DNA from 3 places in the Saccharopolyspora phatthalungensis genome. Region 1 is predicted to be linked to each of the others. Evidence: riboswitches for the same ligand, from Rfam matches in the RefSeq annotation. Region 1 holds a riboswitch; each other region holds the start of a gene.
What was found. A riboswitch is a leader RNA that binds a small molecule or an ion and turns the genes downstream of it on or off. The one in region 1 is predicted to bind glycine.
Positions count from the first base shown of each region.

Region 2: linked by a shared signal. The riboswitch ahead of gcvP (aminomethyl-transferring glycine dehydrogenase) and the one ahead of gcvT (glycine cleavage system aminomethyltransferase GcvT) in region 1 are both predicted to bind glycine.
Region 3: linked by a shared signal. The riboswitch ahead of gcvH (glycine cleavage system protein GcvH) and the one ahead of gcvT (glycine cleavage system aminomethyltransferase GcvT) in region 1 are both predicted to bind glycine.

Region 1 is NZ_JACHIW010000001.1:3,555,445-3,566,008, forward strand. Features, by position in the region: gene BJ970_RS16440 (HNH endonuclease signature motif containing protein) at 1-190, shown strand, start outside; gene BJ970_RS16445 (NAD(P)/FAD-dependent oxidoreductase) at 183-1,349, opposite strand; gene BJ970_RS16450 (bifunctional 3-phenylpropionate/cinnamic acid dioxygenase ferredoxin subunit) at 1,346-1,660, opposite strand; gene BJ970_RS16455 (GcvT family protein) at 1,997-4,435, shown strand; gene BJ970_RS16460 (aromatic ring-hydroxylating oxygenase subunit alpha) at 4,446-5,567, shown strand; gene bioB (biotin synthase BioB) at 5,569-6,630, opposite strand; gene glyA (serine hydroxymethyltransferase) at 6,719-7,999, opposite strand; gene gcvT (glycine cleavage system aminomethyltransferase GcvT) at 8,025-9,128, opposite strand; glycine riboswitch at 9,345-9,443, opposite strand; gene BJ970_RS16480 (hypothetical protein) at 9,566-10,027, shown strand; gene BJ970_RS16485 (hypothetical protein) at 10,144-10,299, shown strand; gene BJ970_RS16490 (ribbon-helix-helix domain-containing protein) at 10,399-10,564, shown strand, end outside.
Region 2 is NZ_JACHIW010000001.1:5,830,279-5,840,842, forward strand. Features, by position in the region: gene BJ970_RS26600 (hypothetical protein) at 1-153, shown strand, start outside; gene clsA (cardiolipin synthase ClsA) at 436-1,041, shown strand; gene gcvH (glycine cleavage system protein GcvH) at 1,164-1,550, shown strand; gene garA (glycogen accumulation regulator GarA) at 1,669-2,136, shown strand; gene BJ970_RS26625 (bifunctional nuclease family protein) at 2,530-3,006, shown strand; gene BJ970_RS26630 (MerR family transcriptional regulator) at 3,245-3,817, shown strand; glycine riboswitch at 3,910-4,012, shown strand; gene gcvP (aminomethyl-transferring glycine dehydrogenase) at 4,187-7,081, shown strand; gene BJ970_RS26640 (HesB/YadR/YfhF-family protein) at 7,237-7,506, shown strand; gene BJ970_RS26645 (energy-coupling factor ABC transporter permease) at 7,628-8,356, shown strand; gene BJ970_RS26650 (PDGLE domain-containing protein) at 8,353-8,694, shown strand; gene cbiQ (cobalt ECF transporter T component CbiQ) at 8,697-9,464, shown strand; gene BJ970_RS26660 (energy-coupling factor ABC transporter ATP-binding protein) at 9,452-10,231, shown strand; gene BJ970_RS26665 (TIGR03086 family metal-binding protein) at 10,366-10,564, opposite strand, start outside.
Region 3 is NZ_JACHIW010000001.1:2,951,216-2,961,779, forward strand. Features, by position in the region: gene BJ970_RS13630 (ABC transporter ATP-binding protein) at 1-1,809, opposite strand, end outside; gene BJ970_RS13635 (ABC transporter permease) at 1,961-2,815, opposite strand; gene BJ970_RS13640 (ABC transporter ATP-binding protein) at 2,815-3,786, opposite strand; gene BJ970_RS13645 (hypothetical protein) at 3,972-4,433, opposite strand; gene ald (alanine dehydrogenase) at 4,928-6,043, opposite strand; gene BJ970_RS13655 (PucR family transcriptional regulator) at 6,465-8,018, opposite strand; glycine riboswitch at 8,129-8,233, shown strand; glycine riboswitch at 8,234-8,332, shown strand; gene gcvH (glycine cleavage system protein GcvH) at 8,380-8,751, shown strand; gene BJ970_RS13665 (L-serine ammonia-lyase) at 8,780-10,135, shown strand; gene BJ970_RS13670 (MarR family winged helix-turn-helix transcriptional regulator) at 10,534-10,564, shown strand, end outside.

The DNA of each region.
Region 1 (10,564 bases):
GGAGATCCAGATGCGCGAGGGCAGACCCGTCTTCATCCCACCGTCCACCGTGGACATCGACCGAAGACCGCGACCAGGTGGCAAGGCGCTGCCCGCCCAGCATCGCGAACACCTCCGGGACCTTATCCCCTCCCAGCGGGACCCGGCGGGCGAAACGCGCCGCTCGCGTCCCGAGGCGGCGGTCAGCTGACCGGTGCCGTGGGCTTTGCGATCAGTTGTCTGCGATGCTTGGTGAACAGCTTGGGGTTGTTCATCGCCAGGACACCGGTGGTCTCGTCCTCGCGGTGGAACGTCGCTACGAAGCGGCGATCGTCCGGGGCTCCGTCGACGATCGCGATCCGGTCGGTCGGGCGCGCGTGTCCGGCGAACTGAATTCGGACTCCGTACTGCTCCGACCAGAAGTACGGCACCGACGTGAAGTTCGCCGTTGTGCGTCCGGCGAGGAGGTTGCGGACCGCCGTCGCCGGTTGTTCCATCGCCGTCGTCCAGTGCTCGAACCGCTGAGCTCCGTTAGGGGTGCGGTAGCTGGCCACGTCCCCCACGGCTACCACGTTCGGCAGGTCGGTGACGCCCCCGGCGTCGCACTGCACGCCGTTCGACACCGTCAGGCCCGAGCCGTGCAGCCAGTCGGTGTTCGGGCGCGCGCCGATGCCGACCACCACCACGTCGGCCGGCAGGACGGTGCCGTCGGTCAGCTCCACCGCCGTGACCCGCTGTTCTCCGTGCAGTCGCTCAACCCCCGTTCCGCAGAGCAGCCGCACGCCGTGGTCCGCGTGCAGGGCCGCGCACACCGCGCCGAGCTTGGGGCCGACGACGGGCGCGAGCGGCACTTCCAGCGCCTCCACCACGGTGACGTCGAGGCCGAGGTTCCGGCACGTCGATGCGACCTCGGCGCCGACGAAACCGGCGCCGACGATCACCGCCTTCGCTCCCGGGCGCAGATCGTCGCGCAACGCCAGCGCGTCGTCGAGCGTGCGCAGGGTGTGTACCCCCGGCGGGATGGCTGGCAGCGTCTTCGGGGTCGCGCCGGTCGCGATCACCACGCCGTCGGCCTGGCAACGCGTGCTGTCGTCAAGTTCGATCACACCGTCGCTTGGCGCCAGTGCGACCGCTCGTCGGCCCAGGCGCCAAGTCGCGGCTACCTCCGCGAGATCGGTTTCCTCAGCCAGTGCAAGGTCTTTCGCGCCGAGGCCGCCGGACAAGAAATCCTTCGACAGCGGCGGTCGGTCGTAAGGGCGGTGGGTTTCTTCGCCGATCAGCTCGATCCGGCCTTCGAAACCCTGCGCGCGCAGCTCTTGCGCCGCTCGCCAGCCGGCCAGCGACGCGCCGACGATCGCGACCGCCCTCATGCGACTTCCTGCGCTTCGGTCTCGACGTAGATCATCCCGTCCGCGACCGCGACCGGGTAGGTCTGCACCGGACGCTTCGCCGGCAGCCCGCACGGTAGGCCCGTGCGCAGGTCGAATGCCGCCGCGTGCAGCGGGCACTCCACCCGGCAGTCCTCCACCCAGCCCTCGGACAGCGAAGCGTCCTGATGGCTGCAGGTGTCGTCGATGGCGTAGAGATCGCCATCCACGTTGAACACCGCTATGGGGACATGCGCCTCGATGCGAACGGACTCGCCGGGCGGCAATTCGGACAGGGGGCAGGCTTGAAACATCAAGGACCTCCGTTGCGCTATCCAGAACACGGAGTGCAATGCGCAACAATGTGCGGCTCGGGTCCCGGGCGCGTCAAGAGGATCGCGGTACTTTTTTGATGTTTCGCGCGACACACCCTTCAGCGTTAGCCGCGTGTTGGCACGGACACGCCGCCGAGGCGTCCATCCGTGTTACACGGCCAAAAATCCGGCCGCGCGCTCTTGACGGGCCCGGGGGCTTCCGGCGACCGTGTTGCTCGTAACGAAACTTGGCGCGCATCGCGCAACATCCCCCTGCTGCTTCTGGAGCCGGTGTCCTCGTGCTGCCGGCGTCGACGCACCCACCCAGGAGGCCTCATGGGCAACCAACCCCGCGTGGTCGTCATCGGAGCCGGAATCGTCGGCTGTGCTCTCGCCGACGAGCTCACCGAACGCGGCTGGACCGACGTCACCGTCCTCGAACAGGGGCCGCTGTTCGCCACCGGCGGCTCCACCTCCCACGCGCCGGGCCTGGTTTTCCAGGCCAACCCGTGCAAGACCATGACCCGGTTCGCGGCTTACACCGCGGCCAAGTACCGCAACCTCGACCTCGACGGCGAGTGGTGTTTCCGCCAGCTTGGCGGGCTTGAGGTGGCCGGTTCGGCGGCGCGGTGGGACGAGGTCAAGCGGCGGCACGGTTGGCTCACCTCGTGGGGCGTCGAAAGCCACCTGCTCGGCCCCGCCGAGTGCGTCGAAATGCACCCGCTGGTGGATGTCGCGCGAATCCACGGGGGGCTGCACATTCCTACCGATGGGCTGGCCAAGCCGGTGCGCGCCGCCGAGGCGCAGGCGCGGCGCGCGATGGCGCGGGGCGCGCGGTTCCTGCCCGGGCAGCGCGTTGTCTCCATCGCGCGCGGCGACGGGCGAGTGTCCGCGGTCGTGACCGAGCAGGACCGGTTCCCCGCCGACATCGTCATCTCCTGCGTCGGCATGTGGGGGCCGCGCATCGGTGCGCTGGTGGACCTGGACATACCGCTGGTGCCGATGGCGCACCAGTACGCCAAGACCGGGACGCTGGCCGACATCGCCGGGCGCAACGATGAGCGCGCCGAGGCCGGACTGCCGATCCTGCGACACCAGGACGGCGACCTGTACTTCCGGGAACACGTCGACCGCATCGGCATCGGTTACTACGGGCACCGACCAATGACGGTGGACCCCGCCGAGATCCGCGCCCCGGGACAGACCTCGGTGATGCCGTCGATCGAGCCGTTCACCGCCGAAGACTTCCGGCCGGGGTGGGAGGAAGCCGTTTCGCTGCTGCCGGCACTCGCCCAAACCGAGGTCGTCGAAGGAATCAACGGGCTGTTCTCCTTCACCTCGGACGGGATGCCGCTGCTCGGCGAACATCCCGACCTGCGCGGATTCTGGGTTGCCGAGGCCGTGTGGATCACGCACTCGGCCGGGGTGGCTCGGGCGATGGCGCAGTGGCTCGTCGACGGGCAGCCGGAAGAGTCCCTGCATTCGTGCGATCTCAACCGGTTCGAGTCCGCCCAGCGCAGCCCCGAGTACGTGCATGCGCGCAGCAGCCGAAGCTTCATCGAGGTCTACGACATCCTGCACCCGCTCGAACCCGGGCAGGAGCCGCGGCCGATGCGGACGAGCCCGTTCTACGAGCAGCAGCAAGAACTCGGCGCGGAATTCCTCGAAGCCGCGGGTTGGGAGCGCCCGCACTGGTACGCGGCCAACGCCGGGCTGCCGGAGGTCGAGGAAGTGCCCGCCCGCGGTGCCTGGGCCTCGCGGTTCTGGTCGCCGATCGCCGGGGCCGAAGCGCTGGTCACCCGCAAGCGGGTCGCGCTGTTCGACATGACCCCGCTCAAACGGCTGGAAGTCACCGGGCCCGGCGCGCTGGAATTCCTGCAGTGGCTGACCACCAACCAGCTCGCGAAGAAACCCGGTTCGGTCACCTACACGCTGTCGCTGAACGCCGCCGGTGGCGTGCGCAGCGATCTGACCGTGGCGCGATTGTCCGAGCAGCGCTTCCAGGTCGGCGCCAACGGGAACCTCGACCTGGACTGGATGCGGCGGCAGCTGCCCGAAGACGGCCGCGTCCAGGTCCGGGACATCACCGGCGCAACCTGCTGCGTCGGTGTCTGGGGCCCGCTGGCGCGTGCGCTCGTGCAGTCCCTGACCAGCACCGACTTCTCCCACGAAGGCTTCCGCTTCTTCCGGAACAAGGCCGCGTTCATCGGCGGCGTCCCGGTGACCGCGATGCGACTGTCCTATGTGGGCGAACTTGGCTGGGAGCTCTACGCCGAGGCAGACCAGGGGCGCAAGCTGTGGGACGTGCTGTGGGACGCCGGGCAGGAGCACGGCGTCATCGCCGCCGGTCGGAGCGCCTTCAACAGCCTGCGGCTGGAGAAAGGCTATCGGTCGTGGGGCGCGGACATGACCACCGAGCACGATCCGTTCGAGGCCGGTGTCGGCTTCGCGGTCCGGATGGACAAGGACTTCCTGGGCCGGGCGGCGCTGGAGGGGCGGGAGGCCCGGCGCAAGCTGAGCCCACTGTTGATCAAGGACCGGACGTCCGTGGTCATGGGATCCGAACCCGTGCACGCGGGCGGGGCACCGGTCGGTTACGTCACCAGCGCGGCATACGGCTACAGCATCGGCGAAAGCATCGCGTACGCCTGGTTGCCCTCTTCGCACGCAGTGCCCGGCACCCCCGTGGAGATCGAGTACTTCGGCGAGAAGGTGCCCGCGGTGGTCGCCGAGGAGCCGCTGTTCGACCCCGAGATGAAGCGTTTGCGCAGTTGAAAGGGACACCATGACGACCACGGACCAGGCGTCCAGCCTGATCTCGACGTTGCCCGGTCATTACTACACCGATCCCGAGCTGTTCTCCCTGGAACAGGACCGGATCTTCGGCGCGATGTGGTTCTGCGCCGTGCGCACCGCCGACCTGGCCGAGGCCGGGCAGTTCCGGACCGTCCAGGTGGGGCGGGAGAGCGTGCTGATCGCCAGGGGACGCGACGGCGGCCTGCGAGCGTTCCTGAACATCTGCCGGCACCGCGGCGCGCGGCTGTGCGTAGCGGACACCGGGCAGGTCAAGCGCGCGTTCCAATGCCCTTACCACGCCTGGACTTACGGTACCGACGGCAAGCTGATCGCGGCACCGAACCTCACTTCGATGCCGGACGTCGACCGGACGAAATACGGGCTGATCCCCGTCGCCCTACGGGAATGGCTCGGCTACGCGTGGGTGTGCCTGGCCGACGAGCCGCCGTCCTTCGACGACACCGTGATCGCGGCCGTCTCCGGACGGCTCGGCGGCGACGACGTGATCGGCGGCTACGGCGTGGACGGGCTCGCCCTGGGCCGCCGGATCAGCTATGACGTGCGGGCCAACTGGAAGCTGATCATCGAGAACTTCATGGAGTGCTACCACTGCGCCACGATCCATCCGGAACTCACCGAGGTCCTGCCGGAATTCGCCGACGGCTACGCCGCCCAGTACTACGTCGGCCACGGCGCCGAGTTCGGCGAGGACGTCGACGGGTTCACGGTGGACGGCAGCGGCGGGTTCGGGCGGCTGGAAGGCGTTGGCGACGAGCACGACCGCCGGTACTACGCGATCACTGTCCGGCCCCAGGTGTTCCTGAACCTGGTGCCGGACCACGTGATCGTGCACCGGATGTTCCCGCTGGCCGCCGACCGCACGATCGTCGAGTGCGACTGGCTCTACGCGCCAGAGGTCGTGGAAGCGGGGCACGACGTGTCGCATTCGGTCGAGCTGTTCCACCGGGTCAACCAGCAGGACTTCGACGCCTGCGAACGCTGTCAACCGGCGATGAGTTCCCGCGCCTACGCCGACGGCGGCGTGCTGGTGCCCTCCGAACACCACATCGGCGAGTTCCACGACTGGCTGCGTGCCCAGTTGGAGCCCTGAGTCAAGCGTTGGCCGGTTGGTCGGTGCCGACGCCGCGGCGGCGGATCGCGACTAGGTCGTGGCGGGCCGCCGGAAGGGTCTGCTCGTCGGTGCCTTCGACGATGAACCCCGCGTCGGCGATCATGTCCCGATCGTCCACACCGGACTGTCCCTCGCTGGTCAGGTAGTCGCCCAGGAAGATCGAGTTCGCGACTTGCAGCGCCAGGGGTTGCATGCCGCGCAGGTGGATCTCGCGGCCACCGGCCAGGCGGACCTCGACGTCCGGGAAGAAGAACCGGAACAGCGCCAGGATCCGCAGGCAGCGGATCGGGGTGAGGTGCCAGTCGGTGCCCAACGGGGTGCCCTCCATCGGGATGAGGAAGTTGATCGGCACCGAGTCCGGGTCTAGTTGGCGCAGCTCGAAGGCCATGTCCACGATGTCCGCATCGGACTCGCCCATGCCGAAGATCGCCCCGGAGCAGGGGGAGAGGCCCGCGCCGGTCGCCTGCCGCACGGTGTCGACCCGGTCGGCGAAGGTGTGCGTCGAGCAGATGTCGGCGTAGCGGGCCTCATTGGTGTTGAGGTTGTGGCTGTAGGCGTGCACCCCGGCCTGGCGCAGCCGGTCGGCCTGGCCTTCCCCGAGCAGACCCAGGCAGGCGCAGATCTCCACGTCCGGTTGCCGAGTCTTGATCGCCTCGATCATCTCGGCGACCCGGCCGATGTCGCGCTGCCCGGGTCCGCGACCGCTGGCCACCAGGCAGATCCGCTTCGCACCGGCCTGCGCCGCCCGGTCGGCGGCCTCGGCGGCCTCATCGGGCTTGATCCACGAATATTTCAAGATGTCCGAGGAAGACCCCAGCCGCTGCGAGCAGTAGTTGCAGTCCTCGGGGCACAGCCCGCTTTTCAGGTTGATGATCGTGTTGAGCTTCACGCGACGGCCGAAGAAGTGCCGACGCACTCGCCCGGCGGCGGCCACCACGTCCAGCACGTCGAGGTCTTCGGTGAGCAGGGCGAGTGCCTCATCGCGGGTCGGCGCACTCCGGTCGAGTGCCTTCGCGACCAGCTCGTCCAGCGAGATCGTCATGCCAAGAGCCTCGCCGACCCGCGATGGGGCGACAACGCCCCCGCCCTACAAGATCCACATCCGTGCTTTGTCGGGACAAGTCCTCACTTCAGAGGTTGGGGTACAGCGGGTGTTTCGCGGCGAGTGCTTCGACGCGGGCACGCAGCTTGGCGCTGGTGGTCTCGTCGAAGCCGGGCTTGAGCGCCTCGGCGATGATGTCGGCGACGTCGGTGAAGTCCTCCTTGCCGAAGCCGCGGGTGGCCAGCGCCGGGGTGCCGATCCGCAGCCCGGAGGTCACCATCGGCGGCCTGGGGTCGTTGGGCACCGCGTTGCGGTTGACCGTGATGCCGATCTCGTGCAACCGGTCCTCGGCCTGCTTGCCGTCCAGTTCGGAGTCGCGCAGGTCCACCAGCACCAGGTGCACATCGGTGCCGCCGGAGACCAGCTGCACCCCGGCCTTGCTGGCGTCGGCGGCCAGCAGCCGTTCGGCCAGGATCTGAGCGCCCTCCACGGTGCGGCGCTGCCGGTCGGCGAACTCCGGCGAGGCGGCGACCTTGAACGACACCGCCTTGCCGGCGATCACGTGCTCCAGCGGCCCGCCCTGCTGCCCCGGGAACACCGCGGAATTGAACTTCTTGGCGAACTCCTTGTCCGAGGACAGGATCACGCCACCGCGCGGGCCGCCGAGGGTCTTGTGGGTGGTGGTGGTGACGACGTGGGCGTGCGGCACCGGGTTGGGGTGCAGCCCGGCGGCGACCAGCCCGGCGAAGTGCGCCATGTCGACCATCAGGTAGGCGCCCACCTCGTCGGCGATCTCCCGGAACCGCTTGAAGTCCAGTTGCCGCGGGTACGCCGACCACCCCGCGATGATCAGCTGCGGCTTGGTCTCCCGCGCCAGCCGGGCGACCTCCTCCATGTCGACGCGGTGGTCGTCCGCCCGCACGTGGTAGGGCACCACGTTGTAGAGCTTGCCGGAGAAGTTGATCCGCATGCCGTGGGTGAGGTGGCCGCCGTGCGCCAGGTCCAGGCCCATGATGGTGTCGCCGGGCTTGAGCAGCGCGAACATCGCCGCCGCGTTGGCCTGTGCGCCGGAGTGCGGCTGGACGTTGGCGAAGGAGGCGCCGAAGAGCTCCTTGACCCGGTCGATGGCCAGCTGCTCGACGACATCGACGTGCTCGCAGCCGCCGTAGTAGCGGCGGCCCGGGTAGCCCTCGGCGTACTTGTTGGTCAGCACCGAGCCCTGCGCCTCCAGGACGGCCTGCGGTGCGAAGTTCTCCGACGCGATCATCTCCAGCGTGGTCTGCTGGCGGTTGAGTTCGGCGCCGACCGCCGCCGCCACCTCGGGATCCACCGCGGCCAGCTGGTCGTTGAACAGGTCCGGTGTCGACATGGTGTTGCCTCCTGGTTCGATCTCGTCAGGCATTGCGGCGGTAGAACGGCAGCTCGACGACCCGCACCGCGACGTTCGTGCCGCGGATGTCGACCTGCAATTGGGTGCCGGGTTCGCTGTGGTCTCGGTCGACGTAGGCCATCCCGATCGGATGGCCGAGGGTCGGGGACGGGGCGCCGCTGGTCACGACGCCGATCTCGGCGCCCTCGGCGTCCAGCACGCGGTAACCGTGCCGGGGCGCTCGGCGCTGCTGAGTGCTCAGCCCGACCAGCGTGCGTTCGGTGGGCTTCTCGGCGGCGCCGGCCAGCGCGGCCTTGCCGACGAAGTCGCCGGGCTTGTCGAGTTTGACTACCCGGCCGAGGTTGGCGTGGAACGGCGTCAGGTCGGCGGAGAGCTCGTTGCCGTACAGCGGCATGCCCGCCTCCAGCCGCAGCGTGTCGCGGCAGGACAACCCGGCGGGCCGCAGGCCGTGCGGCGCGCCGGACTCGGTCAGGGCCTGCCAGACCGCCTCGGCGTCGCCGGGCGCGGTGAACAGCTCGAAGCCGTCCTCGCCGGTGTAACCGGTGCGCGCCAGCAGCACGTCCTTGCCCGCGACCTGGCTGCGGTAGCCCGCGTAGTACTTGACCTCGGCGAGGTCGGTGTCAGTCAGCGGCGCGAGGATGGCGACCGCGTTGGGGCCCTGCACCGCGATCAGCGCGTAGTCGGCGGAGACGTCGTGGTGCTCGGCGTCGAAGCCGCTGACCCGCTCGGCCAGTTCGGCGGAGACCACGGCGGCGTTCGCCGCGTTGGCCACCACCAGGAACTCCTGCTCGCCGAGCCGGTAGACGATCAGGTCGTCGAGCACGCCCCCGGCGGCGTTGCACATCATCGTGTAGCGGGCGCGGCCGGGCTTGATCGCGGACGCGTTCGCGACCAGTGCGTAATCCATCGCCTCGGCGGCCTGCGGCCCGCTGATCCGGATCTCACCCATGTGGGTCAGGTCGAACAGGCCGGCGCCGTTGCGCACCGCGTTGTGCTCGGCGGTGTCACCGGAGTAGCGCAAGGGCATCCGCCAGCCGGCGAATTCGGTGAACGTCGCCCCGAGGGCTTCGTGCACGTGGTGCAAGGGCGTCTGTCGTGGCGACGACATGGGTGAGACTCCTCCTGGTGGGCGCCGGTCGGCAGTCGAGGGCCGGTCAGCTCACTGCGCCCAACCTTATCGGGGGCGCCTCGACCCCGGCCTGCGCGGGCTTGCGCTGGTCGGGCGGTCTCCCCGGAGTCATTGGCCTGAGAGTTTCACCACCCTCCAGGGGGTGGTTTGCACCGTGGGCGAGAAGCGTGCGCTTCTGCTTTTCTCCGTGTCGCCTGGTGCCGTGCGGTGCCGGTGCCTGAGAGTTTGCTGGGGAGTATTGCTCCTTCGGCGCTCCGCCCCCGGAGGAGTCGGAGTCTCTCCCGCACGACGTCATCGGCGCGGTATTCGATTGTGCGAACAGGACGCTACGAACCGAACGTGACCCAGTCAACCGGACGGGCGAGTGATCTCGAACCGACTTGCGGCGAAGTTCTGAAAAAGTTCAGAATGGGGTCATGCGTGAGGTGCAGTGGAGCGAAGTGCAGCGCGACCCTAAGGGAGTCGCCGAATTAGTCGATCAAGGCGATGTGCGGATCCGCCGTCGGGACGGTGCGCCGCTCATCCTCACCCGCGAGGACCGGACCGTCGGCGCTTCGGAAGGTGCCGCGACGGCGGCGCGCGCGGTTCGCGCCGCGTTCAAACACTTGTCGCCGGACGAGCTGATCGACATGCTCTCCGAGGAGTTCCCCTGGGTGGCCCTGCTGCCATCCGGTGAACGCTCCGAATTCGCCCTGGATTTCGCGCAAACCTTCCGCGCGTCCGCGGAACTCGGAAGCTGGGCTCCGCTCAGCCAGACCGTGCATGAATGGAAGGCGACAGCACTCGTCTACACCGATCCCGAACTGGTCAAGCGCCTAAGTGGGCCGATAGAGGGTGACTATGGCCCGGTGCCTCCGCCGGAAGGGGTCGACGAGTGACGCCGAAGCGCGGAGACCGAAGCGGACGGAGTGAGCTTGCGGAGTGCTCGGCTGATTCGTGCCCGTTTTGTCGGTAGCCTGGTGACAGCCGTGACTCCGATCCGCCGGGAGCGACGATGTCTCTGTTCAAGAAGGTCGCCGACTTCGCCAACAGCCCGCAGGGCCGCAAGGTGATCGACCAGGCCAAGAAGTACGCCTCCGGCCCGAAGAACAAGGAGAAGATCGACCAGGTCAAGAACAAGTTCTTCGGCAAGGGCGGCAAGAGCCACTGATCGACCCCCAGCAACGGCCCCCGGCGAAAGAAGTTGGGGGCCGTTGTCGACACCTCGGGGGCGGTGGTATCGCTTGCTACCAAGCGATACCATCGTCGCATGGCTATGACTCTGCGGCTCAATGACGACGACAACGCGAAGCTCCGCGAAGTGGCCCAACGCGAAGGTCGTTCGATGCATGAGATCGCTGTGGCGGCGCTGCGCCAGTACTTCGCACGGCAGGAAGAGTTCCGGGCCGACCAGGTGCGCCGGTTCCTCGCGGAAG
Region 2 (10,564 bases), 2.3 Mb from region 1:
GCGCCATGCAGCGTGGTGTGGAGCGGCGGCCATTCGTATGTGCTTGAGGGTTCCGCCGGGGCCCGCTGGGCGGGCGTCGACGACCGCGGTCGGGCCAGGTTCCTCACCGATGCCGACCTCCTCCGCCGCGGCTGGAGCCGCACGCGTGCCTAGCTCGCAACCGGCGGCCCAGGCGGGCTCCCGCTACGCAGCGTGACCCGATCGACCTGCTCCGCGGCACCCGGCCGCCCAGTGTGTTGTGCGATGAATGTGAGACCCTGATCCAGTAGGGACGCACAGGTTGCGCCCGAAAACGGGGCAAGACGCTCAACCACTCAGGGGAGGCTCGTGGTGCAGGATGCTGAGCGCACCACGGACGACACCACGAGCGGGAGCCGCGGGATGAATCCCGGCCCGGCGGGCGAGGACCCCTCGGCAGGGCGCCCCGATCCCGGCATGGCCCGGATCCGGGAGGCCGCCGCCGGCGTGTGGGCGGATCCTTGGTGGACACTGCCGAACCTGCTTAGCGTGATCCGGCTGGCCGGCGTTCCGGTGTTCCTCTGGCTGTTGCTCGGCCCGAAGGCCGATCTGCTCGCCCTGCTGGTCCTTGTGATCAGCGGCTTGACCGACTGGCTGGACGGCAAGCTCGCCCGCTGGCTCAACCAGTACAGCCGCATCGGCGAACTGCTCGACCCCGCCGCTGACCGCCTCTACATCGTCGCGACCCTGGTCGCCTTCGTGCTGCGCGACGTGGTGCCCTGGTGGGTCGCCGCCGCGCTCATCATCCGCGACGTGGTGCTGACGCTGTGCCTGCCGGTGCTGCGCTGGCACGGCTACGAACCGCCGGACGTGCACTACCTCGGCAAGGCCGCGACCTTCTGCCTGATGTACGCGTTCCCGCTGTTGCTGCTGGTGCAGGAGGACTTCCCGCTGTCCGATGTGGCGCGTCCGATCGCCTACGCCCTGACTTGCTGGGGCGGCGCGCTCTACCTGTGGGCGGGCATCCTCTACCTCGGACAGGTCGTGGCGGCGGTCCACCAGGCACGCTCCAAGTCGGTTTAGCCGAACCGTTGCGGGGTCGCCTTGCGGCCCGCGCGGCATGGTGAATACGCTCGCCGGACCGATCACGCGAACCACCGTGGCCGGTGATCCACAGCACCAGCGGACCAGGAAGGCGGGACCAGGTGACGGCCCCGGACGAGATCAAATACACCGAAGAACACGAGTGGGTTCGGCGCACCGCCGAGGACCGGGTGCGCATCGGGATCACCGACTACGCCCAGCAGCAACTGGGCGACGTGGTGTTCGTTCAGTTGCCGGAGCTTGGTCGGCAGGTCGCCGCCGGTGACCCGATGGGCGAGGTGGAATCGACCAAGAGCGTCTCGGAGATCTACGCCCCGGTGACCGGCGAGGTGGTGGCCCGCAACGAGCAGTTGGAGGACGAGCCCGAGCTGGTCAACTCGGCGCCGCTGGATGACGGCTGGATGGTCGAGCTCAGGCTCGCCGACCCAGCCCAGCTGACGGGCCTGCTCGACGCCGAGGGCTACCGGAAGCTAACCGACCAGGCATGATCGTCGGCCCGTCGGGGCGAGGGAGAAAGATGTCGGGAGTCGCGCGCCCCGTGCCTGTCCCAGCACGGTACGTTGGGCACATACTTGGCACGATCTATCCGCGTAGAGGAGAGCTCAGGTGAGCCAAAACAGCGGCTTCGGCGACGTTCCGCCGGAGCAGTCACCGGAGACCACCTCGGTCTTCAGGCCCTTCCTCTCGGAGCCGGAAAGCACCGAGAGTGCGTCCCCGGAGCCCGCCGCCGCATCCGGGGTCGATGCGCTACCCGCAGGGTCCGCCCTGCTGGTGGTCAAGCGCGGCCCGAACGCGGGATCGCGATTCCTGCTGGACCGGGAGACCACCAGCGCGGGGCGGCACCCGGACAGCGATATCTTCCTCGACGACGTCACGGTTTCCCGTCGGCACGCCGAGTTCCGGCGCGAGGGCAACGACTTCGTGGTCGTCGACGTCGGCAGCCTCAACGGCACCTACGTCAACCGGGAACCGGTGGACACCTCGGTACTGGCCAACGGTGACGAGGTGCAAATCGGGAAGTTTCGACTGGTGTTCCTGACCGGCCCGATCGATGGGGGGCCAGGCGCCCGCTGAGGGCTTCGGAAACGATTTTTCGATCTGCCAGCGGGGCGACGCCGAGGCGGCGTCGCCCCGCTGGCGCGTCAAGGTACTGCGCAGCCGAGATCAACTGCGTCCTCGCGCGGGGAATTTCCCAACGTCGCAACCGGTTTCTCCGTCCCAGTGCCTTCCTCCGCACCGGTTTCACCGGCCGGTGGGCGGTGTATCGTGCTGGGTAATGCTCGATGAGGAGCTCAGCCAGCGGTTCGGGCCAGATGCACCCGGCAGGAAGGCCGCGAATTCGGTGGTCGACCAGACCGCTATCAGGGATGGGCGTGTCCGCCGTATCGCGGGTAGCGTCGGAGGCGTCGGTGCGCGATCCTCGACGGGGATGTCACGCTTCGGCGCGCTGGAGGAGGCGATGTGACGATGAGCAGCGAGATGCGCGTCGTCGGCGTGCGAGTTGAACTACCAGCAAACCAGCCGATTCTGCTGTTGCGCGAGGCGCACGGCGAGCGTTACCTGCCGATCTGGATCGGCTCGGTCGAGGCGACCGCCATCGCACTGGAGCAACAGGGCGTGCGGCCGCAAAGACCCCTGACTCACGACCTGCTGAAGGACGTTATCGGCGCCCTGGGGCGCGACCTGGAACAGGTGCGGATCACCGATCTGCAGGACGGCACCTTCTTCGCCGAGCTGGTGTTCGACGGGGATGTGCGGGTCTCGGCGCGGCCGAGCGATTCGGTGGCGCTGGCGCTGCGCATCGGGGTACCGATCCACGCCGATGAATCGGTGCTGGACGAAGCGGGGCTGGTCATCCCGGACGAGCAGGAAGACGAGGTGGAGAAGTTCCGCGAGTTCCTGGACTCCGTATCGCCGGAGGACTTCCGCGGCGCCGACACCTGATCCTGCCGATCCGCCCGACGAGACATCCCGGCCCCCGCTTGCGCCCGCAGGCGGGGGCCGGGTCGTCCGGGTGTCCGCGCGTCGCGTTGACCTCCCCGCGGGCCGGGCATACCGTCAAGTTACGCGAATTGCTCCGGTGTGATTCGGCCGCTGGGCGGTGTTCGCGGCCTTGGATCGTGATGATTCGGGCGCTGGTGATCGTCGTCGTCGGCTTGGTGCCGGACGAGGGGAGGCAGGCGTGGTCGAGGAAGCACCCAACCGGGATGCTGCCGCGGAGCAGGGCGAGCTGTTCCCCGACGCCTCGCTACCAGATGAGCTGGTCGGCTACCGGGGCCCGGCCGCCTGCCAGATCGCCGGCATCACCTACCGCCAATTGGACTACTGGGCGCGCACCAAGCTGGTCGGCCCGTCCATCCGCAGCGCCGCCGGTTCCGGCTCGCAGCGGCTGTACTCGTTCAAGGACATCCTGGTGCTCAAGGTGGTCAAGCGCCTGCTGGACACCGGGGTGTCGCTGCACAACATCCGGGTCGCGGTGGAGCACCTGCGCAACCGAGGCGTGCAGGACCTGGCGCGGCTCACGCTGTTCAGCGACGGGACGACGGTCTACGAGTGCACCTCTGCCGAGGAGGTGGTCGACCTGTTGCAGGGTGGCCAAGGGGTGTTCGGTATCGCCGTCAGCGGCGCGATGCGCGAGATCAGCGGCACGATCCACGACTTCCCGGCCGAACGGGCCGATGGCGGCGAACTGGCACCGGCGGTCGACGACGAGTTGTCCCGTCGGCGGCGGGACCGACAGGCCGAAACCGGCTGATCCCGGCCCGGTGCCCGACCGGGCGGTGTGCGGCGGGTGACATCGCGGGTCCTATGTGGCCGGCTGATCGGGTAAGCTGCCGCTTACATCGCCGACCCCGTGCGGGAGAGTCCGGCCCCGGCTTCGGCCGCGGTCGGCGCCGAAGGAGCAAGCCTCCCCGTCAACCTCTCAGGCCACCTGGACCGCACGGGCGAGATACCTCTGGAAAGAGGGCGCACCACGGCCGTGGTGCATCCCGCCGACGGTGCAAGCCCGGGCTCCGGGTGAAGCTCTCAGGCGTTCGCTTCGCGGACAGTGACAGAGGGGGAGAGCAGAGCAGCCGCGGCTGCACTGCCGCCCTTTGTTCGCCGCGATGATTGAGGTTTGGCGATGACCGACGTGACCCACGACCGCATCCCACTGGCCGCCCTGGAGCACGGTACGCCGTTCGCCGACCGGCACGTCGGGCCGATGCCGGCCGAGCTGGCCCACATGCTCGACGTGATCGGCGTCGGCTCGTTGGAGGAGCTGGGACAGAGCGCCGTGCCGGACACCATCCGGGAAGGCGACCTGCAACTCGCGCTGCCCGAGCCGGCCACCGAAGCGGAGGCGCTGGCCGAACTGCGCGCGCTGGCGCGCCGCTGCCACCCGCACACCGAGATGATCGGGCTGGGCTACCACGGCACGATCACGCCGCCGGTGATCCGGCGCAACGTGCTGGAGAGCCCCGCCTGGTACACCGCGTACACCCCATACCAGCCGGAGATCTCGCAGGGCCGGCTCGAAGCGCTGCTGAACTTCCAGACGATGGTGGCCGACCTGACCGGGGCACCGGTGGCGAACGCGTCGATGCTCGACGAGTCCACCGCCGCGGCCGAAGGCATGACGCTGGCGCGCCGGGCGGGCCGGTCGAAGTCGCCCCGGTTCGTGGTGGACGCCGACACGCTGCCGCAGACCATCGCGGTGATCGAGACCCGCGCGGAGCCGTTGGGCATCGAGGTCGTCGTCGCCGATCTGTCTCCAGGCGCGCAGGCGCTGCCGGAGGGCGAGTTCTTCGGCGCGCTGGTGTCCTACCCGGGCGCCTCCGGTGCGGTGCGCGACCAGGAGGAAATCATCGCCGAGGCACACCGGCGCGGCGCGAAGGTCGTCGTCGCGGCCGACCTGCTCGCGCTGACGCTGCTGCGTTCGCCCGGCGAGATCGGTGCGGACGTGGTGGTCGGCAGCACGCAGCGCTTCGGCGTGCCGATCGGCTTCGGTGGTCCGCACGCCGGGTTCATGGCCGTGGCCAAGGGACTTGAGCGGCAACTCCCGGGCCGGTTGGTCGGGGTGAGCGTGGATGCCGACGGCAACCAGGCCTACCGGTTGGCGCTGCAGACCCGCGAACAGCACATCCGCCGCGAGAAGGCCACCAGCAACATCTGCACCGCGCAGGTGCTGCTGGCCGTCGTGGCGTCGATGTACGCGGTGTACCACGGCCCGGCCGGGCTTCGGTCGATCGCGACCCGCGCGCACCGGATGGCGGCAGTGCTCGCCGAGCAGTTGCGCCGCGGCGGGATCGAGGTGCTGCACCGGGAGTTCTTCGACACCGTCGTCGCGAAGGTGCCGGGCAAGGCCGATGACGTCGTCGCCTCGGCCCGCCGGGGCGGCATCAACCTCCGCCGGGTGGACGCCGACCATGTCGGCATCAGCTGCGACGAGACCACCACGCGGGCGCACCTGGCGACCGTGTGGCAGGCATTCGGCATCGCGAGCGTCGACATCGACGAGCTCGACGCCGAGACCCCGGACGCGCTGCCGAAGGCGCTGTCCCGCACCTCGGAATACCTCACCCACCCGGTGTTCCACACCCACCGCTCCGAGACCTCGCTGCTGCGCTACCTGCGGCAACTGTCCGACAAGGACATCGCGCTGGACCGCAGCATGATCCCGCTGGGCTCGTGCACGATGAAGCTCAACGCGACGGCCGAGATGGAGCCGATCACCTGGCCCGAGTTCGGTTCGCTGCACCCGTTCGCGCCCGCCCAGGACGCCGAAGGGCTGCTGTCGATCGTCAAGGACCTGGAGACCTGGCTTGCCGAGGTCACCGGCTACGACGCCGTGAGCCTGCAGCCCAACGCTGGCAGCCAGGGCGAATTCGCCGGCCTGCTGGCGATCCAGGCCTACCACCACAGCCGGGGTGCCGCCGACCGGGACGTGTGCCTGATCCCGGCGAGCGCGCACGGCACCAACGCCGCCAGTGCGGTGATGGCCGGGATGCGGGTGGTCGTGGTGCGCTGCGACGACGCCGGCAACATCGACATGACACACCTGCGCGAGGTGGTCACCGAACACGCCGACGACCTCGCCGCGATCATGATCACCTACCCGTCCACGCACGGCGTGTACGAGGACACCGTGCGCGAGGTGTGCGGCCTCGTGCACGATGCGGGCGGCCAGGTCTACGTCGACGGCGCGAACCTCAACGCCCTGATCGGCCTGGCCCGGATGGGCAAGTTCGGTTCCGACGTCTCGCACCTGAACCTGCACAAGACGTTCTGCATCCCGCACGGCGGCGGCGGTCCGGGTGTCGGTCCGATCGGCGTGCGCGAGCACCTGGCGCCGTTCCTGCCGAACCACCCGATGCAGCCGGCGGCCGGACCGGCCACCGGCGTCGGTCCGATCAGCGCCGCCCCGTGGGGCAGCGCCTCGATCCTGCCGATCTCCTGGGCGTACGTGCGGATGATGGGCGCCGACGGTCTGCGCCGCGCGACGCTGACCGCGGTGGCCGCCGCCAACTACGTCGCCCGCCGCCTCAACAGCTACTTCCCGGTGCTCTACGCCGGCAAGGGCGGCTTCGTGGCGCACGAGTGCATCCTCGATCTGCGGCAGATCAGCAAGACCAGCGGCATCACCGTCGACGACGTCGCCAAGCGGCTGGCCGACTACGGCATCCACGCGCCGACGATGTCGTTCCCGGTGGCCGGCACCCTGATGGTCGAGCCGACGGAGAGCGAGAACCTGGCGGAGCTGGACCGCTTCTGCGAGGCGATGATCGCCATCCGGGCCGAGATCGACAAGGTCGTCGCCGGGCAGTGGCCGGCCGACGACAACCCGCTCGTGCACGCCCCGCACACGGCGGCCTCGCTGGCCAAGGACTGGGACCACGCTTACTCCCGTGCGGAAGCGGCCTACCCGTTGGGCACCGATGTGGTGAAGGTGTGGCCGCCGGTGCGGCGCATCGACGGTGCGCGTGGCGACCGCAATTTGGTCTGCTCCTGCCCGCCGCTGGACGCCTACCAGGTGTGACCGCCCGCAGCGCCCCCGGCCCTTAGTTGCGGCTGGGGGCGTTGTGGTGCTCGGGGCAGATGCGACACGCCGATCAGGTTTCGGTTTGCGCCCGGGCTGGACCGGATGACACGGTGGCCCCTTCATCTGAAAAGCTCCGAGAGGGAGTGGAGCACATGCTCACGATCAGTGAGAGCGCCGTGGAGGTCATCAAGCTTGTCCTCGTCGGCGGCGACTCTCCGGAAGGTTCGGGCCTGCGCATTGCGCCGGCCGACGAAGGGCTGCAGGCGTCGATCACCGACCAGCCACAGGAGGGCGACGAGGTGATCGAGGAATCCGGCGTTCGGGTGTTTCTCGAACCGCAGGTCGCGACGCTGCTCGGCGACAAGGTGCTGGACGCCGAACGGGACGCCAACGGAGAGCTGGCGCTGGCCGTCCGCGACTAATCGAACGACTTGAACCGTCGGCCCGGGAATTTTGTCCGGGCCGACGGTTTTTTCTCGCCGAACTGCGATCTAGACCTCCTGCCAACTACTGGTGATAACGGCATTGCGGCAACTACCCTCGATGCGCAGCTGTTCCGGCCAGGAGGGGGAACGCGACGTGCCGACCACCACGCTCGCCATGCACATGAGTGACGGGCTGCTCAGCGCACCGACGGCGCTGCTCTTCGCGGTCGTGGCGATCGCCGGGCTGGCCGTCGCGCTGGCCAACGCGCGGGCCGACCTCGATGACCGAACGGCGCCGATGGCAGGGCTCGTTGCCGCGTTCGTCTTCGCCGTTCAGATGATCAACTTTCCGGTACTGCCCGGTGTCAGCGGCCACCTGCTCGGCGGGGCGCTGGCGGCGATCCTGGCCGGGCCGTGGGTCGGCGCTCTGTGCGTGGCGATCGTGCTGGTCGTGCAGGCGCTGCTGTTCGCCGACGGCGGGCTGACCATGCTCGGCGCGAACATCACCAACATGGCGCTGATCGGCACCGCCATCGGCTACCTGGTGGCGCTCGCGTTACGCCGTTACGCATCGCGCAGCCGGGCCGGGCTGCTGGTGACGGCCTTCGTCGCGGCCTGGGTGAACACCGTGGCCGCCTCCTGCGGCTTCGTCCTCGAATACGCCATCGGCGGTGCCGCGGGCTACGGCACCGGCACCGCCGCGCTCGCGGTCGTCGGGGTGCACTGCCTGATCGGCATCGGCGAGGGCGTGATCACAGCTGTCACAGTGGGTGCCGTCGCCGCCGCCCGACCAGACCTGATCCACCTGCTGCGCACCGGGAAGCAAGCTAAGGAGGCCGTTCGATGAGCGTCCCGCGTCGGCGTTTCCTGCTGGTGTTCGGGCTGTTCGTCCTCGTCATCGCGGGCGGAGTGGCCTATTTCGCGGATTCCGCCCCGGATGGCCTGGACTCGGTGACCCAGCGCGGTTGCACCGTGGTCCAGACAGCGCAGGGCGAGCGGTTGGAAGGCCACTGCATCGCGCAGAACGTCACGAAACACGTGTTTTCCGGGGGGCCGCTGGCCGACTACACCGTCGGCGGCGATGACCGCTGGACCGGTCTGGCCGGCGTTATCGGGGCGGCCGTCACGCTTGGGGCCGCCGGCGGCTTGTTCTGGGGCCTGCGCCGCCGGACCGGAGGCGAGTAACGGTGGGCGCCGGTCACGCCAGTGCGCTGCACCTGCCCGGTGATTCGGTATTGCACCGCCTGCCGCCCGAGGTCAAGATCGTGGCCGCTTTCCTGCTGGTGCTGTGCGTGGTCGCGACGCCGCGCGAGGTCTTCTGGGCGTTCGCCGGGTATGCCGTCCTGCTGATCGGGTTGGCGCTGGTGGCCCGGATTCCGCCGCGCTGGCTGACCAGCCGGCTGCTGATCGAGGTGCCGTTCGTGGTGCTCGCGCTGGTGCTGCCGTTCACCGCGGGCGGCGCGACCACCGAGGTAGCGGGGCTGGCGCTGTCCACCGAGGGGCTGCTGGCGGGCTGGAACATCCTGGTCAAGGGCACGCTCGGCCTGGCCGCGTCGCTGCTGCTGGCAGCCACGACCGCGCCCCGGGAGATCGTGGTCGGCTTGCAGCGCCTGCGGGCGCCGCGGCTGCTGATCACGATCATCACGCTAATGTTGCGCTACGCGGAGGTGATCGTCGACGAGGCCAAGCGGATGCGGATCGCGCGCATCTGCCGAGGCCACGATCCGCGGTTCCTGTGGCAGGTCGGCGCGACCGCACGCGGGATCGGAACCCTGTTCATCCGGTCCTACGAGCGTGGCGAACGCGTGCACCTGGCGATGGTCTCGCGGGGTTGGAGCGGTGCGATGCCCGAACTCGGCGAGTCGCGCCGAACGTCCTCGGCGGCATGGTGGCTGGGCATGGCCCCGCCTGCGGTCGCAGCAGTCGTCCTGGGAGTGGCCTTGTGGACTGTCTGAGCGAACCACTGCCCGAGCGCACCGCCGCGCCGGAGTCGGTCCCGGCGCTGGCGGCGTTCGGGCTGGCCTTCCGCTACCCGGACGGCCATCGCGCGCTGGCCGGCGTCGACCTGCGTGTCGAACGCGGCGAGCGGGTGGCGGTGCTCGGCCCCAACGGCGCGGGGAAGACCACCATGACGTTGCACCTCAACGGCGTGCTGCGAGCCGAGTCGGGGCGCATCGAGGTGGGCGGGCTGCCGGTGGATTCGCGGAATCTGAAGGAGATCCGCCGCCGCGTCGGGTTGGTGTTCCAGGACCCCGACGACCAGTTGTTCATGCCGACGGTCCGCGAGGACGTCGCGTTCGGCCCGGCGAACTTCGGGGTGCGTGGTGCGGAGTTGGAAGAACGCGTCCAGTCGGCGCTCGACGCGGTGGGCATGGCCGAGCATGCGCACCGCTCGCCGCTGCATCTCTCCGGTGGCCAGCGCAAACGGGTCGCGCTGGCCGCGGTGCTCGCCTGCCGACCGGAGTTGCTGGTGCTGGACGAGCCGTCGTCGAACCTCGAACCGGTGGCGCGGCGCGAACTCGCCGAGGTGCTGCTGGCGTGGGGCGGCACGATGCTGATGGTCACCCACGATCTTCCGTACGCGTTGCAACTGTGCCCGCGCAGCGTGCTGATCGACAACGGCACGGTGGTCGCCGACGGCCCCACCGCAGAGTTGCTGGCCGATGCCGAGCTACTCGCCGCGCACCGCCTCGAACTCCCTTTCGGCTTCCGGGTTCCTTGACCCGTCGCGGCGTGCGAGCGATTCCCTTGTCGCTGCGAGGCACCGGGGAGAGAGAAACCATTCGCCGTCCGCCGGGGTCGTCCCGGCGGACGGCTGTGGTGGAGCACGGCCCTGGAACGTGCGGGACTGGCGAGTCAGGCGGCCTGCCAGTCGGGGTTCCGGCCGGTGAGCCCGATCGTCCGGTCCAGCGCGGGGGCGTCGGCGGGCACTTCGACCGGTGGACCGAACAGCCCTCCCTCGGCCGCCGAACGCGAAACGAACTCCAGGTTCGCGGCCACTGTTTCCGGGTCGCAGCGGAACGGTTGCCCGGACGCCTTGGCGACGTCCCAGCCG
Region 3 (10,564 bases), 600 kb from region 1:
CTCCGAATTTGTCGCGACCTGACCGTCGCAGCGGTTGTCGATCGACTCCCCGGGGCCGGCTAGTAGTGACCGGAACAGCTCGCACCGCTCGGTCAGCTCGTCTTCGGTGCCGATGTCGACGACGCGTCCCTCGTCGAGCACTGCGATCCGGTCAGCCAGTGCCAGCGTTGACCGGCGGTGCGCGATCAGCAGCGTGGTGCGCTGGGCGGTCACCGACCTGAGGGTGTCGTGGATCGCTGCCTCGGTAGCGGGGTCCACCGCTGAGGTGGCGTCGTCGAGCACCAGGACGCGCGGGTTCGAAAGCAGTGCCCGTGCGAGCGCCACGCGTTGGCGTTGCCCGCCGGACAGCGTGAGACCACGCTCACCGACCACCGTGTCATAGCCGTCCGGCAGGGCTGTGATGAATTCGTGCGCTTCGGCTGCCCTCGCCGCAGAGACCACGTCGGCTTCCGAAGCGTCAGGTCGGCCGTAGGCGATGTTGCCGCGAATGGTGTCGGAGAACAGGAAAGCCTCCTCGAATACCACCCCGACTGCGGCCCGCAGCGAACCCAAGCGCAGGTCACGGATGTCGTGGCTTGCCGCAGCGTCGTCGGCTGGTCCGATCGTGATGCTTCCCGAGTGCAGGTCGTAGAAACGCGGCAACAGCAACGACACCGTCGATTTCCCTGATCCCGCCGGGCCGACCAGCGCCATCGTCTCGCCTGGACGGACGTCAAGCGACACGTTGCACAGGACCGGCTGGTCCCGGGTGTAGCCGAAGCTCACATCTTCGAGCCGGACCTGCAGCGGCTCGTCCGGCAGCGCCCCCGCTTCTGGTTTCTCCTGCACCTCGGGCTGGGAATCGATCAGTTCGTGGATGCGCTCGACACCGGCGCGGGCGAGCTGCGCCTGGATCATCACGCTCGACAACATCCGGGCCGGACCGGCCAACATCGCCACGTATCCGGCGAAGGCGACGAAGGTGCCGAGGGTGACCTGGTCCTGCAGCACCATCCAGCCACCGAGGCCGAGCACCCCCACCTGTCCAGCGGAGGGCAGCGCGGCCAGACTCGCCGCGGGCGTCGAGGTCATCCGGGCGGCGCGCAGCCGTTCCGCGAACAGCCACCGCGCACGGCCTTCCAGCCGACCGACCTCCCGGTCCTCCTGGCCGAAGCCCTTCACGACCCGGACACCGGTGACGGTTTCCTCGACGTGCTGCGCGATGTCCGCTGCTCGCTGCTGGGCCGACCACGTCGCCGGGAATAAGCTCTTCTTGCTGCGAGCGGATACCACGGCGATGAGCGGCGCGACGATCAGAGACACGACCGTGAGCAGCGGCGACAGCCACAACATCGCGATGATCGCGAACAGCGCGAGCACCGCTGTCCCGGCCGCCAGCGGCAGCATCGCCAGCAGCGAGTTCACCAGCTGCAGATCGCTGATGGAGCGGGACACCACCTGACCGGTGCGCAGCGCGTCCTGTTTCCCACCGTCCAGCCGCTGCATCGCCGCGAACACTGCCCGTCGCAGGTCGTGTTGCACGTCGAGGGCCAGCCGCCCAGCGCTGTAGCGGCGAACGAACGCCGAAGCGAAGCGGAACGCGCCGAGTGTGACCAGTGCGATCACGATCCACCACAGGCGGTCGGTGGTGCGTGCGACGGCGTCGTCGACCGCGAGTTTGGTCAACAGCGGAACCAGCGCCTCCAACCCGACAGCCGTGACGGAAGCCCCCAAGGCCAATGTCAGGGAGACGGGATGCCGACGGCCGGCGGCAAGGAGGCGACGGATCCAACCGCCGGCCGGAGGGCGGGGATTACCGGAATCGCTCACCCTGCCAGGTTATGCCGCCCGACCGACCACGCAGACCGACCGAGCCGGTGCGACCCTCGGCAAACGGGGGAGCTGGTGAAAGCTCACCAACGGCCTTGTGCGGGCGGCGGATCTCAGTGACGTCGACCCGCGACGGGCAGGGTCGGGCGTGTCAGGTGATGTCGCGGCGACGGCTGACGAGCCAGCCGCCGGCGACGAACACGGCGGTGTAGCCGACGAAGGTGAGCAGGCTCGCCCACCAGGGGTGGCCGTAGCTGCCGCCGAAAAAGAGGTGCAGGAACTCGAAGGCGACCCGTGGCGTGTTCGGCTCGTCTGGCCCGGCCACCGCGGCGACGAACAACGGCACCGCCAGGTTCGAGACGATCCCGTTCCCGGCCGCTCCGGGCAGGTAGGCACCGACACCGGCAGCTGGGGATTCGATCAGGCTCAGCGACAGGATGAACTCGACCACGAATTTGTAGACCAACGGGACGATGATCGCGAGCACGGCGTTAGCGACCAGCGCGCCGAACCCGACTCCGAGCAGCGTCCACAGCACCATTGCGAACACCCCGGCCGCGCCGACGCTGAGCCAGTCGGCCAGGCTGCCGAAATCGCCGAAGTCCTGGCCCGCCCCGAGCAAGCCGCCCAGGCTTGCGAACAGTACGTTCGCGAGACCGTAGATCAGACCGATGCCCGAGCATGCGATCAGTTTCGCCACTAGCACGGCACCTCGCGGGTTGCCGGTGAGGTAGGTCGTCGTGATGCTCTTGTTCCGGTACTCACCGGCGAACGCCATCGCCCCGAAGAGCGCCGCGAAGATCGTGCTGAAGTTCGTCGACATCGACACCGAGAGCAGCCCGAGCGGCAGCGATCGGTCGTACTGCTGCACCATGTCGATGAGCGCGACGATGGCGGTGCCCAACCAACCCGCGCCGAAACCGAGCAATGCCACCGGGATGAGCAGCGCCCACCACAGGCTCGTGGTGAAGATCTTGCGGAACTCCGCCTTGACCAGCCCGCCCATCAGGCGTTCCCCCCGAATCCGCGGCCGTCTGGTGCGGCCCACTGCGCGTCGCCGTGCTGTTGGACACCGGTGTATTGGCCGCTGGTGAGCTGGAAGAACAACTGCTCCAGGCCGATCCGTTCGTCCTGCATGCCGTACAACGCGATCCCGGCATCCAACGCGAGATCCGCGACCGCGCGGGAGTCGGCGCCGGTCACCGCGATCCGGCCGTCCGGGAGGTACTCGATACCGAGCCCGGCTTCCTGCAGCTTGTCGACGAGCCTGCCCGGGTCGGCGGCCTGCACGAGGGCCCTGGAGCGCTGCGCGGCACGAAGCTGATCGAGGTGGCCGTCGAAGACGCATTGCCCGCGGCTGATGATCACGAGCTGGTCCACGGTGTGCTCGATCTCCCGGAGGAAGTGGCTGGACATCAGCACCGTTCGACCACTCGAGGCGAAGGCCTTCAGGAAGTTCCGCAGCCAGGCGATGCCCTCCGGGTCCAGCCCGTTGGCCGGTTCGTCCAGCACTAACACCTGCGGGTCGCCGAGCAGCGCGGTGGCCAATGCAAGGCGCTGCCGCATGCCCAGCGAGAAGGCGCCCGCCTTGCGCCTCGCGGCGGCGGACAGGCCGACGAGCTCAAGCGCGCGGTCCACCTGCGCGTCCGGCACGTTCATCGCGGCGGCGTAGCACTGCAGGTGGTGGCGGGCGGTGCGGCCTGGGTGGAAGCTCTGCGCGTCGAGGACGGCGCCAACCACCTTCGCCGGGTTCGGTAGCTGGTGGAACGGGAGACCATTGATCGTGGCCGTGCCCGAGGTCGGCGTGACCAGGCCGAGGAGCATCCGCAGCGTCGTCGTCTTGCCCGACCCATTCGGACCGAGGAACCCGGTCACCGCGCCGGGCCGCACTGTGAAACTCAGGTCCTGTACCGCGTTGACCGGCCCGAAGCTCTTGCTGAGACCCTGCACAATGAGCCGGCCACTGCCGTCGTGCACACGCCCCTCCATCGTCACCTGTTCAGCCGTCGGTCCCCATCCTGCCGGACACGCACCGGTGCTCAGGTGCGGAGTCGTCGATTTCCCAGGTCGTTCTCAGCGGTATCGCGGCCGCAGCCAGCGGATCGACCGGTCGATCACGGATGCCGGGTAGATCTTGCCGCGATCGGTTTCGAAGTGGCGGCTCATCGGCAGCGGGAGCCGCGACCCGGTGGCCAGATCGGGGCGAGCTCGTTGGTGTCCCCGTCGCTCGGCCCGGGACCGGTCGAGGGAACGATCTGCCCCGGCATGACGGCGACGTACTTCGCCGTGTCCGCGATGCTGCGCCACAGCTTGCGGCGCACCGATTCGAGGCGCGGGCCGAGGGCGTGCGCGGGTTGCCCGGAATGGTCACCGAAGAGTTGCCTGTGCGCGGCCTCCCACACTGTGCACGGCCAAGGCCGACTACGCAGCGTGCCTGGACACGAGGGGCATCGGCCGTCCTCGTCTGGGAGGTGTTTGTCGAGTAGGGCGCGCAGGCCTTCGGTGAGCCGGTAAAGCTCGGAGCGTGCCAGCGGCAGCAGCACCTCTGGCGCGTCGTCTGCCGCAGCCAGGTCCAGCCTGTCGAGTCGATCGAGGACAGCTTGTCGCAGCGCCGGATCCGTCACGTCATCTCCCACCGTCGTCGAGCGTTTCGGGTTCGTCGGTTTTGTCGGCGGAGATTGCGGGGATACGAGCACCCCGCACTGACTCCAACGGGTGACATCGGCAGTCGGAGTGCACGCCTGCACGGGCATCTCCCGATGCTCACCCCATCGAGTGGTTATCGATTCGGCCTTAAATTGGCGGCAGTGCGACCGCTCGCGTCGTCGGCAAACGGGCGATCGTGTCCTACACTGACAGTGGCGGCCTGCTCCCGGTGACCCCCAGGCTGGTTGAGCGGGCCGCCCCGTTCGGCTGTTTGACGCTTTCACCTGTTCGGTGAATTGTGTCCGGTGCGTTCCCGGATTGCGTTTCTAGATCATGCTGCGGACGCGCTTGCGTTCCCAAGTCAAGTCGACGCCCGCCCCCATCCGGCCCAGTGCGGCGCAAGTCGTTGCGAACAAGGGAACCTTCCTGCCCCTTGTGACAGGAAGGTTCCCTTGCTCGCGGTTGTCGGCGATCAGTGCAGGACGCTGCTGATCGGGGTGCTGGTGAGTCCGTGTGCCTCGGCGACCGGCTCGTTGACCAGGTGGCCGTCGTGGGTGTTGAGGCCACCTGCGAGCGCGGCGTCCGTGCGGCAAGCCTGCTGCCACCCCTGGTCGGCGATGCGCAGCACGTACGGCAACGTAACGTTGGTGAGGGCGTGCGTCGACGTGTTCGGGACCGCGCCCGGCATGTTCGCCACGCAGTAGAAGACCGAGTTGTGCACCTGGTAGGTCGGGTCGTCGTGCGTGGTCGGGCGAGAGTCGGCGAAGCAGCCACCCTGATCGATCGCGATGTCCACCAGCACGCTACCCGGCTTCATCTCCGAAACCAGGTGGTTGGACACCAGCTTCGGCGCCTTCGCGCCGGGGATCAGAACGGCACCGATGACCAGGTCGGCAGCCCGCACAGCCCGCTCGACGGAGTAGCGGTTGGACGTCACAGTGCGGATCTGGCCGTGGAAGTCGCGGTCAATTTCGCGGAGCTTGTCGACGTTGGTGTCGAGCAGTTCGACATCGGCACCCATGCCCAGCGCAACGCGTGCGGCGTTGAGTCCGGCGACGCCACCGCCGATCACCACGACCCGCGCCGGGTGCACGCCGGGAACCCCACCGGGCAGCACGCCGCGCCCACCGCAGGGACGCATCAACGAGTAGGCGCCCACCTGCGGGGCGAGGCGCCCGGCGACCTCACTCATCGGCGCAAGCAGCGGCAGACTGCCGTTGGCCATCTGCACCGTCTCGTATGCGATACCGGTGACCCCGGACTTCAACATCGCGTCGGTCAGCTCGGCCGAAGCGGCCAGGTGCAAGTAGGTGAACAACACCTGGTCCCGGCGCATGCGCGGGTATTCCTCGGCGATCGGTTCCTTGACCTTGAGGACCAGCTGGCCCTCCGCCCACACCTCCTCGGCGGTGGGCAGCACCTTCGCGCCAGCCGCGAGGTAGTCCTCGTCAGGGATCGAAGATCCCGCGCCGGCGTTCGTTTCGACGAAAACCTCGTGTCCACGGGAGGCCAGCTCATGCACACCAGCGGGTGTGATCGCGACCCGGTATTCGTTGTTCTTGATCTCGCGCGGCACTGCGATCTTCACGGTGGCATGTCCTTTCGTTCCTGTTGCGCATAACGATCCGCCGCCACTGCCAAAGGCGCATCATTCCCGCCGAATGAGATTGCCCCGGCCGCATTGTGCTCGCAGCACAATGCCCTCTGACGAGGCGAATCGAGGCAAAAATGCGAGGCGAAACGCGCATCGGAGGTGCGGTCTGACAGGAAGGTTCCCTTCCTCCCATGCACCTCGGCCGCCCCCGCGACGGCAGGAACCCGCCCCGCAAAACGTGAGAGGAAGGTTCCCTTCCACGCCGCACCGAGGAGTGTCCTTGCCCGGCGGTGACAGAAAGGTTCCCTTGCTCTGGGGCGTGTCCGCGCATCCGCGGTGACAGGAAGGTTCCCTTCAGCTGATCCGCTGTCGCGCGGCTCATCGCGGTGGGAGTGACAGAAAGGTTCCCTTGCTCTCAGCCGTGCTGCGCCCAGCGGTCGGCCAGCAGTTGTACGAGCAGTGCTGAGCGGACATCGGGGTCTTCGAGGTCGATGTCGACGTGTTGGGCGAGCCGCTTCATCCGGTACCGGAAGGTGTTCGGATGCACGCGCAACTCCCGGCTCGCCTGTCGTGGATCGCCGGGATGGCGCAGCCAAGCGTGCAGGGTGGCCAGGTACTCCGTGCCCTGCATGCGGTCGTGTTCGCGCAGCATCGGCACCGGCCCGAGGGTGCCGATGCCGGCATCAGTCGCCGCCCCGGCCATCCGGCTGAGCACCAGCAGGTGCCAGTTGTCCTCGTACACCGCCACCCGATCCTGCAACTGGCCGGTGCGCAGCAGACTGATCAGCTCCTCGGCCTGCGATCGGGATTGCGGCAGTTCAGCGACCGCTACCGCGGTGCCTACCGCGATCAGCGGGCGTGGCGACACGTCGTGGGATATGAGCGCTTGCCGCAGATCCGGCCACCCGCCGGTGCGGGCCCGGTCGGGCACGAGTGCGTAAAGCATGGTGCCGATCTCGGTGACCAACGGGCGCCGTCCGATCCCACGTGTGATCCATTCCCACATCGCCAGCCGATGCCCCTCCGCTGGGCCTGCGGACGACGGCATTTCAATGGCCACGACCCGATGGGTCTCGCTGGGCACCGCTAACTCGTTGGCGGCAGCCCGCCATCCTTCACCGCCCTCCAGCAGCACTCGGACCTGCTCGGCGGATCGTCGTCGCTCCGCGTCTGCCACGGCCCGCCACCGCAGCAATTGCAGTGCGACCAGCGGCGCGGTATCGGCGAAGGCGGTGGAGCGTTCTTCCGAGACCTCACCGGGCACCACGGCCCACATCGAGCCGAGCAGTTCGCCGCCCATCCGGATCGGCACCACAAGCCGCGGCAACGTACCGTCCTGCTGGGCGGGCACGAAGATCGCCGAACTGCCCTTGCTGATCTGCCGGAACGTGCCGCGCGCCCGGAACTTGGCGAGCACATCGTCGGGCTGCTTGCGACCCATGATCGTCGACACCCGCGCCGAATCGGTGAGGTCTTGCCGGGCCGAATACGCCAGGACCTGCGAATGCGCATCCTCGATCGTGACCGGCGCATCCACCACGTCGGCCACCGCATCGGCGAGCCGGAACAAATCGCCCACCCCGCTGCTGCGCGTGTCTTCTTCGATGCCCGTTCCGGCCAGCGCGGCACGTATCAACCAAACCAACTGCGCCCAAGCGGTACCGGGCCGAACCTCGACCAGGGCCACCCCGGCCCGCTCGGCTGCGGTGGCCACGGCGTCATCCGCGGCGATCGGCGGTTTCAGCAGCACCGCTGCGGCGCCCTGCGTACCGCAAACCCGCGTCAGCTCCACCGCTTTCTCGCGACCCGTGACGGCCACACCAAGGACGAGATCACCGCCCGCCGCAGTCGGCGGCTGATCGGGCTCGGCGATGACGACATCCCCTACGCAGACGGTCGGGTCCGGGACGATCACGGCGCGCAGCAGCGTCGGCCCGACCCGCTCGACCAGCGCCCGGATCTCCAGCATCCCCGGCCTCCTGATATCGGGGGCCGCCACGGGTCGAAGGGGGAGGGCATTGACACCAGGGCTGGCCCGTTTATCGTTGCTGAGCACATCGACAATCGCATACCGGCCGTTGACCCCGTGCGGGAGAGACCCTGCGAGCTCGCGCCGAGCCGCCAGGGCGCCGAAGGAGCAAGACTCCCCACAAACTCTCAGGCATCCATGACCGTTCGGGCGAGGCAACTCTGGAAAGCGTGCGTCCTCGTTGACGCTCCACCCACGGTGCAAGCCGCGACAGCCACGGCGAAGCTCTCAGGTTCCGCAACAGAGGGGGAGGCCCAGCAACTGGCATGCCCGTGCCCCGACAGCGATGGAGCCTCCCGAGATGTCTCTGCCTGCCCACCTGCGTTACACCGAAGAGCACGAGTGGCTTGAGGACCGCGACGAGCTGGTCCGGATCGGCATCACGCAACACGCCGCGCAAGCGCTCGGCGACATTGTCTATGTGCAACTGCCCGAGGCCGGCAAGCAGATCGAAGCCGGCCAGGCCTGCGGCGAACTCGAGTCCACCAAATCCGTCAGCGACCTGTTCGCGCCGGTGACGGGCGAGGTCGTGGCCATCAACGAGTCCGTCGTGGACGACCCGGCGCTGGTCAACGCCGACCCGTTCGGCGAGGGCTGGCTGCTCGAAGTGCGCGCCACCGCAACCGGTTCGCTGCTCACCGCCGAGCAGTACGCGGACCTGGTCGCGGAGTAGCGGGGGCAGGCGAGGCAGGAGGCGATCAATGGCGATCAGTGTCTTCGACCTGTTCTCGGTGGGCATCGGGCCGTCCAGTTCGCACACCGTCGGCCCGATGCGCGCAGCGAAGCTGTTCGCGCAACGCCTGCACAGCGCGGGCCGGTTGCCGCAGGTCAAGAGGATCAAGGCGGAACTGTTCGGTTCGCTCGGGGCGACCGGGCACGGGCACGGCAGCCCGAAAGCGGTGTTGCTTGGTCTGGAGGGGCACAGTCCCGAGACCGTCGACCCGGCGGCCGTCGAGGACCGTGTGGTGGAGATCAAGCAGACCGGGCGGCTGCGCCTCGACGGGGTGCAGGAGATCCGGTTCACCGTGGACCGCGACCTGGTGATGCATCGGCGCAAGTCCCTGCCGTTGCACCCCAACGGGATGCGGTTCACCGCGACCGGCACCGACGATGCCCCGCTGGAAAGTGCGGTGTTCTATTCGGTGGGCGGCGGCTTCGTCGTCGACGAGGGAGCCAGCGGAGCCGATCGGATCAAACCGGACGAGACCGCGGTGCGCTACCCGTTCCGCACCGGTGCTGAACTGCTGACCCGAACCGCCGAGTCAGGGCTGCCGATCAGTGGTGTCATGTTGGCGAACGAGCTGTCGTGGCGCGACGAAGACGCCGTGCACAAGGAGCTGCTAGGCATTTGGCAGGTCATGCGGGAATGCGTGGATAACGGATGCCGCAAGTCCGGCGAACTGCCCGGCGGGCTCAAGGTACGGCGTCGGGCGGCGGAACTGGCCGCTTCGCTCACCGATCGGGACGACCCGTTGGAGTGGGTCACGCTCTTCGCACTCGCAGTGAACGAGGAGAACGCGGCCGGTGGGCGGGTGGTGACCGCGCCGACGAACGGGGCGGCGGGGATCGTGCCCGCGGTACTGCACTACTACATGCGGTTCGTGCCCGGCGCTGACGACGCCGGTGTAGTGCGGTTCCTGCTCGCGGCGGGCGCGGTCGGTGTGCTGTTCAAGGAGAACGCGTCGATCTCTGGGGCCGAGGTTGGCTGTCAGGGCGAGGTCGGATCCGCGTGCTCAATGGCCGCCGCGGGGCTCGCCGAGGTGCTCGGCGGAACCCCGAGCCAGGTGGAGAACGCCGCGGAGATCGCGATGGAGCACAATCTCGGGCTCACCTGCGACCCGATCGGTGGTCTGGTGCAGATCCCGTGCATCGAGCGCAACGCGGTCGCGTCTGTGAAGGCGATCACGGCGGCGCGGATGGCACTGCGCGGCGACGGCACCCATTTCGTCTCGCTGGACAAGGTGATCAAGACGATGCGGGAGACCGGCCGGGACATGAAGGTCAAGTACAAGGAGACGGCACGCGGCGGTCTGGCCGTCAACGTCATCGAATGCTGACCACGCCGCGCGACCGGTGAGCATGGGAACTTTCCTGTCACCGGTCGCGCCCAGCACTCCTGCGGCGCGGGGAACGTTCTTGCGCCCCCGGCCTTGGCCCCGGTGAGTTTGTTCCTCGAGATCCGTTTCTCGGAGTGCAGGGCGTATCTGAAAACCCGGAAGCCGACGCCCACCTGAAGATCCGTACCCGACCCGCGTACTCGGCTCGCGGACGGTGTGACAGAAAGGTTCCCTTCCTCCCAGCGTCCCCGGGGTCGTGGGCTGGGTTTGGCAGGAAGGTTTTCTTGCTCGTTCGCCGGGCACCAACTCGGTGCTGGTTGACAGGAAAGTTCCCATGCTGTCAATCGGGAGGGCACAATTTGGTTGTGTGCAATTTAGTTTTGCGCTATCTTGTTCGTGTGGCTGACTCGCAGTTGACCTTGGATCGGC